One region of the Rhodovibrio salinarum DSM 9154 genome, then DNA from elsewhere that is predicted to be linked to it. Evidence: riboswitches for the same ligand, from Rfam matches in the RefSeq annotation. Region 1 holds a riboswitch; the other holds the start of a gene.
The links. Region 1 has a riboswitch for thiamine pyrophosphate ahead of RHOSA_RS22095 (ABC transporter ATP-binding protein). Riboswitches for the same ligand answer to the same signal wherever they lie in the genome.

Region 1 (7,439 bases):
ATCTCGACCTGGTCGCCGTTTTTGAGCGTCGTTTTCAACGGGACCATGCGGCCGTCGACCTTGGCGCCGACACAGGTGTCGCCAACCTCGGAGTGGACGGCATAGGCAAAGTCGACCGGCGTCGAGTTGCGCGGCAGGGCGATCAGGTCGCCCTTGGGCGTGAAGCAGAACACCTGGTCCTGGAACATTTCCATTTTGGTATGCTCCAGGAACTCCTCCGGGTTGGAGGCGTGTTCCAGGATGTCGAGCAGTTCGCGCACCCAGCGGTACTGTCGGCCGTCTACCGAGCGGCCCTGCCCGTTCGTCTCCGCCTCGGCACTCGGCTGCTTGTAGAGCCAGTGCGCGGCCACGCCGTATTCCGCGACCTCGTGCATATCGAGGGTGCGGATTTGCACCTCGATCCGCTGGCGCTGCGGCCCGATCAGGCCGGTGTGCAGAGACCGGTAGCCGTTCGGCTTCGGCGTCGAGATGTAATCTTTGAAGCGGCCCGGCACGACGGGGTAGCGGGCGTGCAGCACGCCCAGGGCGTGGTAGCACTCGGACACCGTGTCGACGATCACCCGATACGCCATGATGTCGGATAGCTGCTCGAACCCGACGTTCTTGACCTGCATCTTGCGCCAGATCGAATAGGGCGTCTTGGTGCGACCGCGGACAGCGGCGTGCACCCCCTCGCCGTCCAGCGCGTATTGGAGTTCCTGGGATACCCGGTTCTCCAAGTCGCCGCCACGCTCGCGCAGGAATTCCAAGCGTTTGACGATCGACTCGCGCGCTTCCGGGTTCAGTTCGCGGAACGCCAGGTCTTCCAGCTCGTCCTTGAAGGACTGCATGCCGATCCGCTCGGCCAGCGGCGCATAAATCTCCATCGTCTCTCGCGCGATCCGCTTGCGCTTTTCCGGATCGCGCATGTAATGCAGCGTCTGCATGTTGTGCAGCCGGTCGGCCAGCTTGACCAGCAGCACCCGGATGTCTTCGGACATCGCCAGCACGAGCTTGCGGAAATTCTCCGCGTGCTTGCTCTGCTCGTTCTGCAGTTCCAGGCGTGACAGCTTGGTCACGCCGTCGACCAGTCGCGCGACGTCCTTGCCGAACAACTGCTCGATGTCCTCGATCGAGGTGTCCGTATCCTCGACCGTGTCATGCAGCAGCGCGGTCATGATCGACGCGCCGTCCAGCTTCAGGCCGGTCAGGATGCCGGCGACCTCCAGCGGATGCGAGAAGTAGGGGTCGCCGGACGCGCGCGTTTGCGCCCCATGCGCCTTCATGGAGAAGACGTAGGCGCGGTTCAGCGCGTCCTCGTCGACGTTGCCGTCGTAGGACTTAACCGTCTCCACCAGTTCGAATTGGCGCATCATCGAAGAACGTCCGCGCTGCGGCTCGTGTCAGGGCCGGGCTGCCGCGTGTCCCGGCTGGGTCGCGTTGCTGGTGCTGGTTGGCGGTGCGAGGCCATGTCGGCGGGTGGGGGTCTCACCCAGCCTCCGCCCCAGGTCTAATGTACGGTCGATGCCGGCGTGCTCCAAGCCGTCGACGCCGTGACGAACGGCCGCTCACAGCAGGAATTGAAAGAAAAGAGGCTTCGCGGACGCCAAGCCGCGAAGCCTCCCATGTGCGCTGCACTGTCATGTGCGCGTAATACGTGTCCGGCCGGCCAACGCTTACACGGCTCAGGATTGATCGCCGTCCTGATTTTGCGCGCCTGTATCGGTCTCGGCTTCCTGTTCACGCATTTCCTCGAGCGAGACCCCCTCACCTTCGGACTCGTCGCTGGCCGAGGCGTCCGTGCCTTCCGCACCGGCGTCGACACCCGCTGGGCGCAGTTCTTCGGCCATCTGTGCGCTGGCCTCGAGTTCGCCTTCCAGGGCGTCGAACTCGGGCACGTCTTCGTCCTGGTCTTCGCGGGCCGCGTACTTCTGCTGGCTCTGGATCAGGCTGTCTTCGAGCTCGTCCAGCGCGATCGTGCTGTCGGCGATCTCGCGCAGCGCAACGACCGGGTTCTTGTCGCGGTCACGGTCCACGGTGAGCTGGGCCCCAGCGGAGACGTTGCGCGCCCGCTGGGCGGCCATCATCACCAGTTGGAAGCGGTTGGGGATGCGGATGATGCAGTCTTCGACCGTTACGCGCGCCATGGCGTCGCTGTCTCCTGAAGCCGGATGTTCGGGAAATGTCTATCGTGCGTTATATGGTGCGCGCCCCGTGGTTTCAAGACTCCGCCTGGGTGTCCGGTATCTTGCGGCAGCTCTGATCGGCTGGCAGGGCGGCCAGAAGTGTGTCGATGTGTGTGCCGGTTGCTGGATGACGCCAATCGGGTGCGATTTCCTTCAGCGGCATCAAGACGAAGGCGCGCGCGTGTAGGCGTGGATGCGGCAGAACCGGCCAGTCGTCTGACGCACTTACCCGACCGCCGGCATCGATCAGGTCCAGATCGACAGCACGCGGAGCGTTAGCGATCGACCGCACCCGGCCCAGCTCGGCTTCCAAAGCGTGCAGGGTCTCAAGGAGCGGACCTGGGTCAGGCGTTGCGTCCAGACGCACGACGGCGTTGATGAACCAGGGCTGATCGCTCATCGGAACCGGGGCACTCTCGTACCAGCTGGAGCGTGCGGCGACCGGCAGCCCGCGCTCCGCCATCAGCGCCAATGCGGCCGTCAGCGTGGCCTTCGGCGGGCCGAAGCGCTCCGAGGCAAGGTTGGCCCCGAGGGCGATATAAGAAATCATGACAATGACACCCAGCCGTCTGCCTTAACTGTCTTGCGTGGCATGGCCAATCCAGCTACGCCCTCATACAGGGAGGTGGATTAACGCGTCCCAAGTAGATGTCTGTGCCTTAGCGCGTCGACATCGCCTCAGAAAACCCTTTGCTGTTTAAGGATTCCTAGATGCACTTTTATCATTCGGAGAAGACCGCGCTCTTTATCGACGGCGCCAACCTCTATCAGACGGCCCGGGCGCTCGGCTTCGACATCGATTACCGTCGTCTTTTGGAGCTGTTCGCCAACGAAAGCCGGCTGGTGCGTGCATTCTACTATACCGCTCTGGTCGAGGATCAGGAGTACTCTCCGATCCGTCCCTTGGTCGATTGGCTGGATTACAACGGCTATACCATGGTTACCAAGCCGACCAAGGAGTTCACGGACTCCTCGGGGCGGCGCAAGACCAAGGGGAATATGGATATCGAGCTTGCAATCGACATGCTCGAGATCTCCAACTACCTCGATCACGTCGTGCTGTTCTCTGGCGATGGCGACTTCCGCCGCTTGATCGAGGCGGTGCAGCGCAAGGCGGTGCGCACCACGATCATCTCGACGATACGCACCTCGCCGCCGATGATCGCCGACGAACTGCGCCGGGCGGCTGACACCTTCATCGACCTGGAGACGCTGCGCCAGGATATCGAGCGGATTCACACCTCCCCGCCGGACGAGCGGCGGCGGAACCGGCCGCCGCGCGATATGGACGACCTGCCGGACGACGACGAAGACTACAACCGCTAATCCTCAGGTCTGCCGCCGATATGTTCGATATCCAGCCGCCGGAGCCACCGGCCGACTGCCAGCTTTGTCCGCGCTTGGCAGAGTTCCGCGCGTATAACCGCCAACGTCATCCCGACTTCCTCAACGCGCCCGTGGCGTCGTTCGGCGACCTCGATGCGCAAGTCCTGGTGGTCGGCCTCGCCCCGGGTCTGAAGGGCGCGAACCGCACCGGCCGACCGTTCACTGGTGATTGGGCGGGCGATCTGCTTTACCCCACGTTGGTCGAGGTCGGCTTCGCCCGTGGAACCTTCGGCGCCAACCCGAACGATGGGCTGGAACTGGTCGATTGCCGGATCACCAACGCGGTGAAGTGCGTGCCGCCGGAAAACAAGCCCACGACGCAGGAGATCAAGACCTGCCGATCGACCTTTCTGGAGGGCGAAATCGCCGCGATGGGCCGATTGCGCGCTGTTTTGGCGCTGGGCAAGATCGCCCACGATACGCTGCTGGTTGCGCGCGGTCTGCGCCAAAGCCACTACCGCTTCGCGCACGGCGCCTGGCACGTGTTGCCCGATGGCCTGATCCTGGCCGACAGCTACCACTGCTCGCGCTACAACACCAACACGGGCCGCCTGACGCCCGAGATGTTTCGAGAGGTACTTGGCCGGCTGGCGCGGGAACTGGCCTGATCCGGATCGGGCTAGTCCCGTCCGGTCCCGAACGCTTTGTGCAACACGGTGGAGCCGACCGGAATCTCTAAGCGCTCGGTGGTGCCGCCGCGTAACTCCAACACCGCCTTGACGCGTTGGCCGGAGGAGATCGGGCGTCTGGATTGCGGCACCGTGCGTTCGGCGATGCGGACGACTTCCCCGTTCGGTTTGATGAACAGCATGTCGAGCGGGATGTAGGTGTTGGCCATCCACATCGCATGCAGCCCGACCCGGTCGTACAGGAACAGCATGCCGTGGTCGCCGGCCATCTCGCGGCGGTACATCAGGCCGCGGGTGCGCTGCTGGTCGGTCAGCGCAAGCTCCACCGTGAACTCGTGCACATCGCCCGAGGGCGTGCGGATTGCGAGTGTATCCGTCTTGAACTCCACCGCTGAGGCGGGGGCAACGAAAGCGGTCAGAAGGGCGATGGCCAGGACCAGCGGGCGCAGCACGGCAGTCTCCTCATCAACAAGCGGTATCGTGGACCGGTGATGCCGCGAGGGCCGCGGCGACGGCCTCCCGCACGGCTGGCCGCAGCGGGCCGCGCCGTGGCGGATCGGCGAGCGCGGTGAACCACGACTCCGGCGGGTTGCGTCCCCGACTATGCCGCCAGGAAAGGCCGCGCAACACCCGTTCGGCTTCCGGGGTCACGCGCGCTGGAATCTCAAAGCCGTTCAGGACTGCCCAGAAGCCCGCCCATGTCCGCCCGACCGACCAGGGATTGTAGCCGCCACCGCCTAGCATCAAGGTGCGTGGCGCCAGGTCCATGACTGAACGGACGACCCGCCACAGCGCGGTATTGGACAGACCAAGCCGGCTCAAGGGATCGTCGGCGCAGGCATCGCTGCCGCCTTGGATCACGATGGCCTCCGGCTCGAAAGCGTCGATTAGTGGCAATACCGCGGCTTCCAGGACGTAGGCCATCTCATCGTCGTTGAAGTCGGGCGGCACTGGGATGTTGCGCGCCGCGCCGCCAGCAATGTCGCGGGCGGAACCTTTGACCGTCCCGTCGGCGGCCGTCGCCATTGGCCAGCGACCGTCCTCATGCACCGAGATCATCAGCACGCGTGGATCTCCGTGCAGGGCGTCCTGAACCCCATCGGCGTGGTGCGCATCGGTATCGAGGTAGAGCACCCGACTCAGCCCACTATCGAGCAGGGTCAAAAGCGCCAACACCGGATCATTGAAGTAGCAGAAGCCACTCGCCCGGTCGCGTTGGCCGTGGTGTGTTCCGCCAGCGGGGCTGTGCACCTTGCCCGGCCGGTCCAGTAACATCCGCGCGGCCAGGATCGAGCCGCCCGCCGCCGTTGCCGGGCGGCGGAACATTTCTGGGAAAATCGGATTACCGCGCGCCCCCAGGTCGTGACGGGCGCGCACCTCTGCGCTGGTGTGCTGGGTGCGTTCGGCTGCCTGGACCGCGGCGATGTAGGCCGGGTCGTGGAAGCGCGCCAACTGCTGGTGCGTGGCCAGCGGACTGTCGTGGTAGACGTTCTCCGGCAGCCAGCCCATTGCCCGGCATAGATCGATACAGGTGGATACCCGCGGGATCGACAGCGGATGCTTGGTGCCATAGCTGGAATGGCGATAGATCTCGCTGCCGATGAATTGCGGCGTGCACGCCTCTTGTCCGCTCGACATTTGGGCGGCAGGCTGGGGAAGTGGCGCATCGTGCATGGCGCACATGATGGTAAGGCCTATGCGCAGTACGGCAAGCCGAGCGCCACGAGACGCGTGAATTTCACCGGGGGAGCCGCGAGCCATGGAGCGGCTGAGAGGTCCCGTAGGGCGGGACGACCCCTTAACCTGATCCGGTTCGTACCGGCGTAGGGAGAGTGTGCATTGACCCAGTCAGACTGGCCCGCAGACGCCCTGGGCGGCGTCTGCGCCCGCCCCTTTTCCAACCTTCACACGCAAGCTCAGGCTCCCCGACAACCGGCCGCGCCGGGCGTGCGGGTACGCGGCGCCCACCTCGCCTTCGCCGGTGTGCAGCTGTTCGACCGCCTCGACCTGGACCTGCCGGCTGGGGAGATCACCTGCCTGTTGGGCCCGAGCGGGGTCGGCAAGACCAGCCTGTTGCGCCTGATCGCCGGGCTGGCAGACGCTGCCGGCGGCGACGTGAGCGACGGGCATGGCACCCCGCTGCAGGGGCGCATCGCCTATATGGCGCAGCAGGACCTGCTGCTGCCCTGGCTGTCGGCGCGTGCCAACGTTCTGTTGGGTCCTCGGCTGCGCGGTGAGACGGTCACGTGTGCGTTGCGGGCTCAGGCCGATGCGTTGCTCGACCGCGTCGGCTTGGGGAACGCTGCCGGCGCCCGCCCGAGTGAGCTGTCCGGGGGCATGCGCCAGCGGGTCGCCCTCGCCCGTACATTGATGGAGGACCGCCCGGTCGTCCTGATGGACGAGCCGTTCGCCGGTCTGGATGCGATCACCCGCTACGAGTTACAGGCGCTGGCCGCCGAGCTGCTGGCCGATCGCACGGTACTGCTGGTGACCCACGACCCGCTGGAAGCGCTGCGCCTGGGCCACAGGCTTCGTGTCATGGCGGGCCGGCCGGCGCGGCTCGACGACAGCGTGGCCGGACCACCTGGCGTGCCGCCGCGCCCCGCAGAGCAGGTTGCAGACCGACAGGGCCAGCTGCTGGACCGGCTGGCCGCTGCCAAACGCGCGCAGCAGGAGGTGGCCGATGTCTGAAGCCACGCTCCGTTTCGTGCGTCCAATGGCGATTTTCGCAGGGCTGCTCGTGTTCTGGCAGGGCGTGCAGTGGGTGAGTCAGGCGCCCGCCTACATTCTGCCCGGCCCTGTCGCGGTCGGCGAGGTGTTGTTTACGCGGTGGTCGCAGTTGGCGAACCACGCCTGGGTCACGTTCGCCGAAATCCTGATGGGGCTCACCCTCGGCCTGACGCTCGGTACAATGAGTGCGCTGGTGATCGCCAGCTTCCGAACGATGCGCCGCTGGCTGTTGCCGGTGCTCGTCGTCAGCCAAGCCATTCCGGTCTTTGCGTTGGCACCGATTCTGGTCGTCTGGCTGGGCTACGGCATGGCGAGCAAGGTGGTGATGGCCACACTGATTATCTACTTCCCGGTGACCAGCGCCTTTTTCGACGGTCTGCGCCGGACCGAGCCGGGATGGCTCGACCTCGCCCGTACGATGGGGGGCGGACGCGCGCGCGTCCTCTGGCACATGCGGGTTCCGGCCGCCCTACCCGCCCTCGGTTCAGGGCTGCGCGTGGCGACCGCCGTGGCGCCGATCGGCGCGGTG
Region 2 (7,439 bases), 1.9 Mb from region 1:
AAGAACGGCTTGCCGGATGCCGAGCGGCGCAACGCCTATGCGTGCGACGTCACCTACGGCACCAATAACGAATTCGGCTTTGACTACCTGCGCGACAACATGAAGTTCCAGCTGGAAGAGATGGTCCAGCGGGACTTCTTCTTCGCCATCGTTGACGAGGTCGACTCGATCCTGATCGACGAGGCGCGCACGCCGCTGATCATCTCCGGCCCGACGGAGAACACCTCCTCGCTCTACATCTCCGCGAACGAGCTGATCCCGCATCTGGGCGCGGACGACTACGAGACCGACGAGAAGGCGCGCGCGGTCAACCTGACCGAAGACGGCGTGTCGAAGGTCGAGGAGCTCGCCCGCCAGCGCGACCTGATGGGCGAGGGATCGCTGTTCGACATCGACAACGTCGGCCTGCTGCACCACGTCAACCAGGCTTTGCGTGCACACAAGCTGTTCCAGCGTGACCGCGACTACATCGTCAAGGACGGCAAGGTCGTCATCATCGACGAGTTCACCGGCCGCATGATGGAAGGCCGGCGCTTCTCCGAGGGGCTGCACCAGGCGCTGGAAGCCAAGGAAGGCGTGGCGATCCAGAACGAGAACCAGACGCTCGCCTCGATCACCTTCCAGAACTACTTCCGTCTCTATCCCAAACTGTCCGGCATGACCGGCACGGCGATGACAGAAGCCGGCGAGTTCGCCGAAATCTACGGCCTGGAGTGCGCCGAGGTTCCGACCAACAAGCCGATGGTGCGCAAGGACCTCGACGACGTCGTCTACCGCACGGCCAAGGAAAAGTACGACGCGATCGTCGAGCGTATCCGCGATTGCCACGAGCGCCAGCAGCCCGTCCTAGTCGGCACCGTGTCGATCGACAAGTCGGAGCAGGTCTCCGATCTGCTCAAGAAGGCGAACATTCCGCACAAGGTGCTGAACGCGCGCTACCACGAGCAGGAAGCCTACATCATCGGCCAGGCGGGCGCGCCCGGCGCCGTCACGATCGCCACCAACATGGCCGGCCGCGGCACCGATATCCAGCTGGGCGGCAATCCGGAAATGCGGGTCGAGCAGGAGACCCAGGGCCTGAGCGAGGCCGAAGCGGCCAAAAAGGCCGAAGAAATCCGCAAGGACTGCGCCGACAACGCGGAGGTTGTACGTCAGGCCGGCGGGTTGTTCGTGCTCGGCACCGAACGGCACGAAAGCCGGCGGATCGACAACCAGCTCCGCGGCCGCTCCGGCCGGCAGGGCGATCCCGGCGCCTCGCAGTTCTTCCTGTCGCTGGAAGACGACCTGATGCGCATCTTCGGCTCCGAGCGCATGGACAGCATGCTGGGCAAGCTCGGGCTGGAAGAGGGCGAAGCGATCACCCACAGGTGGGTGAACAAGGCCCTGGAGAAGGCGCAGTCGAAGGTCGAGGGGCGGAACTTCGAGATCCGTAAGAACCTGCTCAAGTTCGACGACGTGATGAACGACCAGCGCAAGGTCATCTACGAGCAGCGTCGCGAGCTGATGCAGACGGAGGACGTCTCGGAAACCGTCACCGAGATGCGCCACCAGACGATCGAGGACCTGGTCGGCAAGTATGTGCCCGAGAAGGCTTATCCCGAGCAGTGGGAACTGGGAACGCTCGGCGAGGAATGCCGGCGCGTGCTCGCGCTCGATCTGCCGATCCAGGACTGGGCGCACGAGGAGGGGATCGCAGATCAGGAGATCCAGGACCGGATCGTGCGCAAGTCGGACGAGCACATGGCCGAGAAGGCGGCCAACTACGGCCCCGAGTTGATGCGCCATGTCGAGAAGCAGATCGTCCTGCACGTGGTCGACAAGAAGTGGAAGGAGCACCTGCTCAACCTCGACCACCTGCGCCACGGCATCGGCCTGCGCGCGTTCGCGCAGCGCAATCCGCTGCACGAGTACAAGCAGGAAGCCTTCGAGATGTTCCAGACCATGCTCGCGGCGGTGCGCGAGGAAGTCACCTTCCTGCTGTCCCACGTCGAGCTGCGCGCCCAGGACCCGGAACAGGCGACGATCCAGCACGAGCAGCCGGCTATGACTGAAAGCCGCGGCGATGCCGCAATGGCCGAAGCCGCGGCCGACGCCAGCGAACCGGAGATGGCCCTGGCCGGGGTCAGCGGCGGCGCCCAACCGGCCGCTCCCGCAAGCGGCGGGGCGGCACCGCAGACCGTACGGCACGCCAGCGGCGCCCAGGTCGACCCCAACGATCCCAGCACCTGGGGCAAGGTTGGCCGCAACCAGCCTTGCCCGTGCGGCAGCGGACAGAAGTACAAGCATTGTCACGGCAAGATGCAGTAGGACGCTCCGCAACCCGGTTTTACTCGAAAGTAATGTTTGCGCGTTAAGCCTGACGGAGGCTGTCCGACCGGGCGGCAAACGCAGTGTCCGGATCGCCGGCCCGTAGTCTCTCTGGCCTCCGGGATTCGGCCCGCGCATGACCAACCTGCTGCCCCATCACCTCGCCCTGTTCCAGAACCTTGGTCTGATGGCCGTGGTGGCGCTGGCTTATTCGATGGGCAGCCGGCCCATCGCCCGGACGCCCCCCTTCGTCAGGGGAATCCTAATCGGGCTGGTGTTCGGCGGGGCCGGCGCGCTTGCGATGATGATCGCAATCCCCTTGGCGCCTGGGATCATCATCGATGTCCGCAGCGTGCCGTTGATCCTGGCGGGCGCTTTCGGCGGTCCCTGGGCCGCGATTATAGCCGCGTCGGTGATCGCGCCTGTGCGCATCCTGATCGGTGGTACCGGCGTTGAGCCGGCGCTCCTGAGCCTGATCGGCACGACGATTCTATCGATCGGGCTCTGGCATGTGCGCCAACGTATGCAGCATTGGCAGATGCTGGCGCTGGGGGCCGCCGGTGTACTCTCGATGGTGCCGATCTTCCTGGGCCTGTTGGTTTTGGGCTTGGACCGAGGGATCATGCTTTTCCAGTCGATCGGCCTGGAACTGATGCTGACCCACACGATCGGTTGCGTGGGCCTGGGCTTCCTGCTGCTGGTCGAGGATCAGCGGCGCAACATCGAAACGCAACTCGTCGCCGCCCGCCAGGCCGCGGAGCAGGCGAATGCCGCAAAATCAAACTTCCTGGCCCAGATCAGCCACGAACTGCGCACCCCCATGGCGGCGATCACAGGCTCGCTGGAGCTGCTGTCGAGCCAAAATATCCCGGAAGGCCAACGCAGTCTGGTGACCGTGACGCGCCGTGCGGCGAACAACATGATCGAGCTGCTGAACGACCTGCTCGACCTTTCCCGGGTGGAATCGGGACGGATCACACTCGACCCCCAGCCGGTCGATCTCGACGCGCTTTTAGGCGATACGGTTTCCCTGTTCACAGGCCGCGCGCAATCGAACGTGGAGGTGACCTGCCGCCGGGATCCGGACGTTCCGGCCGCGGTGATGGCGGACCCCAAGCGCCTGCGCCAGATCGTGCACAACCTGATGGGCAACGCAGTCAAGTTCACCGAACGCGGGTTCATCGAGATTTCGGTCGACCTGGGCCCAGACACAGCGGATGGCCCGAACCTCATCGTCCAGGTGCGCGACACCGGACCCGGCATCCCGGCCGACCGCCAGGAGGCGGTCTTCGACGTGTTCGAGCAGGCGGAGGCCGGGACCGCGCGCCGATTCGGCGGCTCCGGACTGGGATTGGCAATCAGCCGCAAACTGGCCCGTGCGATGGGTGGCGGCATCACACTGGCTAGCACATATGGAGTCGGCTCCTGCTTCGCTGTCAGCCTGCCCCTGGTCGCCGCGGACCCAGAGAACGTCCCGGCGCAGCCGGGAGACGGCACACTCAAGGAACTGGTCACCGAGCAGCCGTTGGCGGGCCGCTGCATCCTGCTGGCGGAGGATGTCGATGCCAACCGGACGATCCTGACCGGCATGCTGCACGCGCTGGGCGCGGAGGTGACGCCCGTGGCCGACGGTCAGGCCGCGGTCGACGCGGTACAGGCCGCCGGCGAGCAGACATTCGCCCTGGTGCTGATGGACATGCACATGCCCGTGATGGACGGCATGAGCGCGGTGCGTGCGATCCGGGCCTTGCCGGGCGCCCCGGCTCGCACCCCGATCGTCGCCCTAACCGCCGACGCCACGCCGGAGAATCAGGCCGGGTACGAAAGCAGCGGCCTGGACGGTTTCCTGACCAAGCCGGTCGATTGGTCACGGCTGGTTTCCCTCGCACAGGCGCTGAGCCCCGTCCGCGCCCCGAACACAGCGGCGGCGCCCCCAACATCCGAACCGGTTGACCCTGGTCCGCAACTGCCCGTCTGGAACGCCCGCTTCCGTACCGATCTGGAGACCACGCTCGGCGCGTCGCGGTTCGCGATCTGTTGCGGGCCTGGCCTGAGGGCACCCAAGCCTGTCTGAACGCCTTGAACGCGGTGGACGAAATCGCCGATGAAACGGTGCGCAAAGAGTCGATCCGACAGCAAGCCCACGCCTTGCGTGGCGCGGCGGCGAACTACGGGTTCGACCGGCTTGCGAGCGTTGCCGAACAGTTGCGCAACACCCCGAATAGCGACCAGCACGGGCCCTTGATCGACGCGCTCAACACCGAAGCCGCCACCGCATTCGCCGAGATCGACGCCTACGTGCCGGATGACGCGCAGGCGGCGCCGGCCTCCATGGCCAGTTGATGCAGCAAAGGCACCAACCGACGACGTTAACTTAGGCCGACCTGGCCCATCTCCAGGTACTTGTCGCGGCGCTTGCGCTGCAACGCGCCACCGGTGAAACCGCGCAAGCGGTGCAGTTCACCTTCCAGCACATCGCCGACGGAATCGATCGTCGCCACCTTGTCGCGGTGCGCGCCGCCCAGCGGTTCCTCGATCACCTGGTCGATCACCTGCAGCTTGTGCAGGTCCTGCGCGGTCAGCTTCAGCTGCTCGGCGGCATCCTTGGTGTGCTCGCCGCTGCGCCACAGGATCGACGCGCACCCCTCGGGCGAGATCACCGAATAGACCGAGTGCTCCAGCATGTAGACGCTGTTGGCACTGGCCAGCGCGATCGCGCCGCCGGAACCGCCCTCGCCAATGATCACCGAGATCAGCGGGACCTTGACGTCCAGGCAGGTCTCGATCGACCGAGCGATCGCCTCCGCCTGGCCGCGCTCCTCCGCGCCGACGCCGGGATAGGCGCCCGGCGTGTCGACCAGGGTGAAGACCGGCACCTGGAAGCGTTCGGCCAACCGCATCAGCCGCTGCGCCTTGCGATAGCCCTCGGGCCGGGCCATACCGAAGTTGTGACGCACGCGGGTGGCGGTATCGTGGCCCTTCTCCTGGCCGATCCAGACGCTGGAATAGCCGCGGAACCGCGCCAGACCACCCTGGATCGCCGAATCCTCGCCATATACGCGATCACCGGCCAAGGGCTGGAAATCGTCGACCAGCCGGCTGATGTAATCGCCGAAGTGCGGACGTTCGGGATGCCGGGCGACCTGCGTCTTCTGCCAGGGCGTCAGACGGGCGTAGGTCTGGCGCAGCAACCGCTCGGCCTTGGCCTGCAGCTTCTGCACCTCCTCCTGGATGTTGACCTCGGAATCGTCGGTCAGGTGACGCAGTTCCTCGATCTTACCCTCGAGTTCCGCGATCGGTTTTTCGAAATCCAGGAAGTGCATGTCGCAGACGCCGTGGTTGACACGTGAAGCGGGGACCGTACCGCGCCGCGCCGACGCGGGCGGGATGGCGCGCAACCTAGCGGGCGCGTCGCGCGGCGACAACCAGTCCGAACGTCCTGTTTGCGCACCGCCTCCGCAATTCGCGCGGGATGCTTGACCGCCTGCCCCAACCGGGCCAACGTGCGCGTCACGAAGCGTTCCGACGGGAGCCCCGGTGACAAGGGGCTGAGAAACCGGCCGGGCGGGCGCCGCCAGCGATTCTGGCGACCCTCGTTACGGCGGTGACCGTTCGAACCTGATCCGGGTCATGCCGGCGTTAGGGAACGGAATGCGGACCGGGGCTGGCGTGTATGCGGGTTTTGGCGTGTCTGACACCCCGCCTGTCTCCCCGGTCGGCGTTGCGCCATGCGTCTCATCCCGGATCTTCCGTCCACTTCCGCGCCGTCCGGCAAGGCTCCGGCGGCGCGCCCGAACGGAGGTCCGTGCCATGCCATTGATGCAATCGACGATCCGCTGTCTTACAGCGGTGCTTGCGCTGACCCTGCTGGCCCTGCCGGCGCGTGCAGCGGAGCGCGAGGAACTGACCCTCGTGCTCGACTGGTTCCTGAACCCCGATCACGCCCCGATCGTGATCGCCCAGGAGCGCGGCTTCTTCGCCGATGCCGGACTCGAGGTGACCCTGCAGGAGCCGGCGGACCCGAGCAATCCGCCCAAACTGGTCGCCACCGGCAAGGCGGATCTCGCCGTCTCCTACCAGCCCAACCTGCACATGCAGATCGACCAGGGCCTGCCGCTGGTGCGCGTCGGCACGCTGGTGGCGACGCCGCTCAACACCGTGATCACGCTGCAAGACAGCCAGATCGACAGCCTTGCCGACCTGGAAGGCAAAACGGTCGGCTACTCGGTCGGCGGTTTCGAGGAGACCATGCTGCAGGTGATGCTGACAGAAGCGGGCATCGACCCGAATTCGGTCGAGATGGTCAACGTCAACTTCGCGTTGTCGCAGTCGCTTCTGAGCGGCCGGGTCGACGCGATCGTCGGCGGCTTCCGGAACTTCGAAGTCAACCAACTGGCTTTGGAGGGCGCCGAAGCCCGCGTCTTCTACCCCGAGGCGCACGGCGTGCCGGCCTATGACGAACTGATCTTCATCGCCCATCGCGACCGGGTGGACGACGCCCGGCTCCGCCGCTTCCTGAACGCCATCGAGCGGGGGACGCAGTACCTGATCAACCACCCCGAAAAGAGCTGGGATATCTTCCGCGAAGACCGCCCGGACGTGCAGAACGCGCTCAACGAACGGGCCTTTCCGGACACCATCCCACGCTTCGCCCTCCGACCGGCCGCTCTCGACACCGCCCGCTACCAGCAGTTCGCCACGTTCCTGGCGCAGCACGACACGATCGACGAGGTGCCGCCGGTCACGCAGTACGCCGTCGAGCTACCGCCGCTCAACGCCTCGGCAACGCCGTAAACCACGCGTCACCCCAAAGAAAAAGCGCCCGCCGGAACCGGCGGGCGCTTTCAGTGATTGCGTTTGGCTGGAAAGCCGCGCGCTTACACCTCCTTGAGGTTGCCGGCAGCGGTTTTGCCGCGCTCGGTCACCATCTCGAAGGAAACCTTCTGGCCTTCGCGCAGGCCGTCCATGCCGGCCGCCTGAACGGCAGTGATGTGCACGAACACGTCCTTGCCACCATCATCCGGCTGGATGAAGCCGTAGCCCTTGGTGGTGTTGAAGAACTTAACAGTTCCGGTCGCCATGATGCTTTCCAATCTCTCATCTCTAGGGTCGATGTCCCTGGCCGGCAGCCA

Region 2: another riboswitch for thiamine pyrophosphate. It lies ahead of RHOSA_RS0102935 (ABC transporter substrate-binding protein); the one in region 1 lies ahead of RHOSA_RS22095 (ABC transporter ATP-binding protein).

The regions. Positions count from the first base shown of each region.
Region 1 covers NZ_KI911559.1:2,539,944-2,547,382, reverse strand. The annotation lists gene RHOSA_RS0111795 (RelA/SpoT family protein) at 1-1,355, opposite strand, end outside; gene rpoZ (DNA-directed RNA polymerase subunit omega) at 1,665-2,126, opposite strand; gene folK (2-amino-4-hydroxy-6-hydroxymethyldihydropteridine diphosphokinase) at 2,200-2,715, opposite strand; gene RHOSA_RS0111780 (LabA-like NYN domain-containing protein) at 2,877-3,491, shown strand; gene RHOSA_RS0111775 (uracil-DNA glycosylase) at 3,512-4,159, shown strand; gene RHOSA_RS0111770 (DUF192 domain-containing protein) at 4,171-4,632, opposite strand; gene RHOSA_RS22100 (acetoin utilization protein AcuC) at 4,646-5,818, opposite strand; TPP riboswitch at 5,914-6,028, shown strand; gene RHOSA_RS22095 (ABC transporter ATP-binding protein) at 6,020-6,871, shown strand; gene RHOSA_RS0111755 (ABC transporter permease) at 6,864-7,439, shown strand, end outside.
Region 2 covers NZ_KI911559.1:624,669-632,107, reverse strand. The annotation lists gene secA (preprotein translocase subunit SecA) at 1-2,307, shown strand, start outside; gene RHOSA_RS23935 (ATP-binding protein) at 2,444-4,381, shown strand; gene RHOSA_RS0102945 (Hpt domain-containing protein) at 4,396-4,650, shown strand; gene RHOSA_RS0102940 (acetyl-CoA carboxylase carboxyltransferase subunit alpha) at 4,677-5,630, opposite strand; TPP riboswitch at 5,823-5,971, shown strand; gene RHOSA_RS0102935 (ABC transporter substrate-binding protein) at 6,118-7,101, shown strand; gene RHOSA_RS0102930 (cold-shock protein) at 7,185-7,388, opposite strand.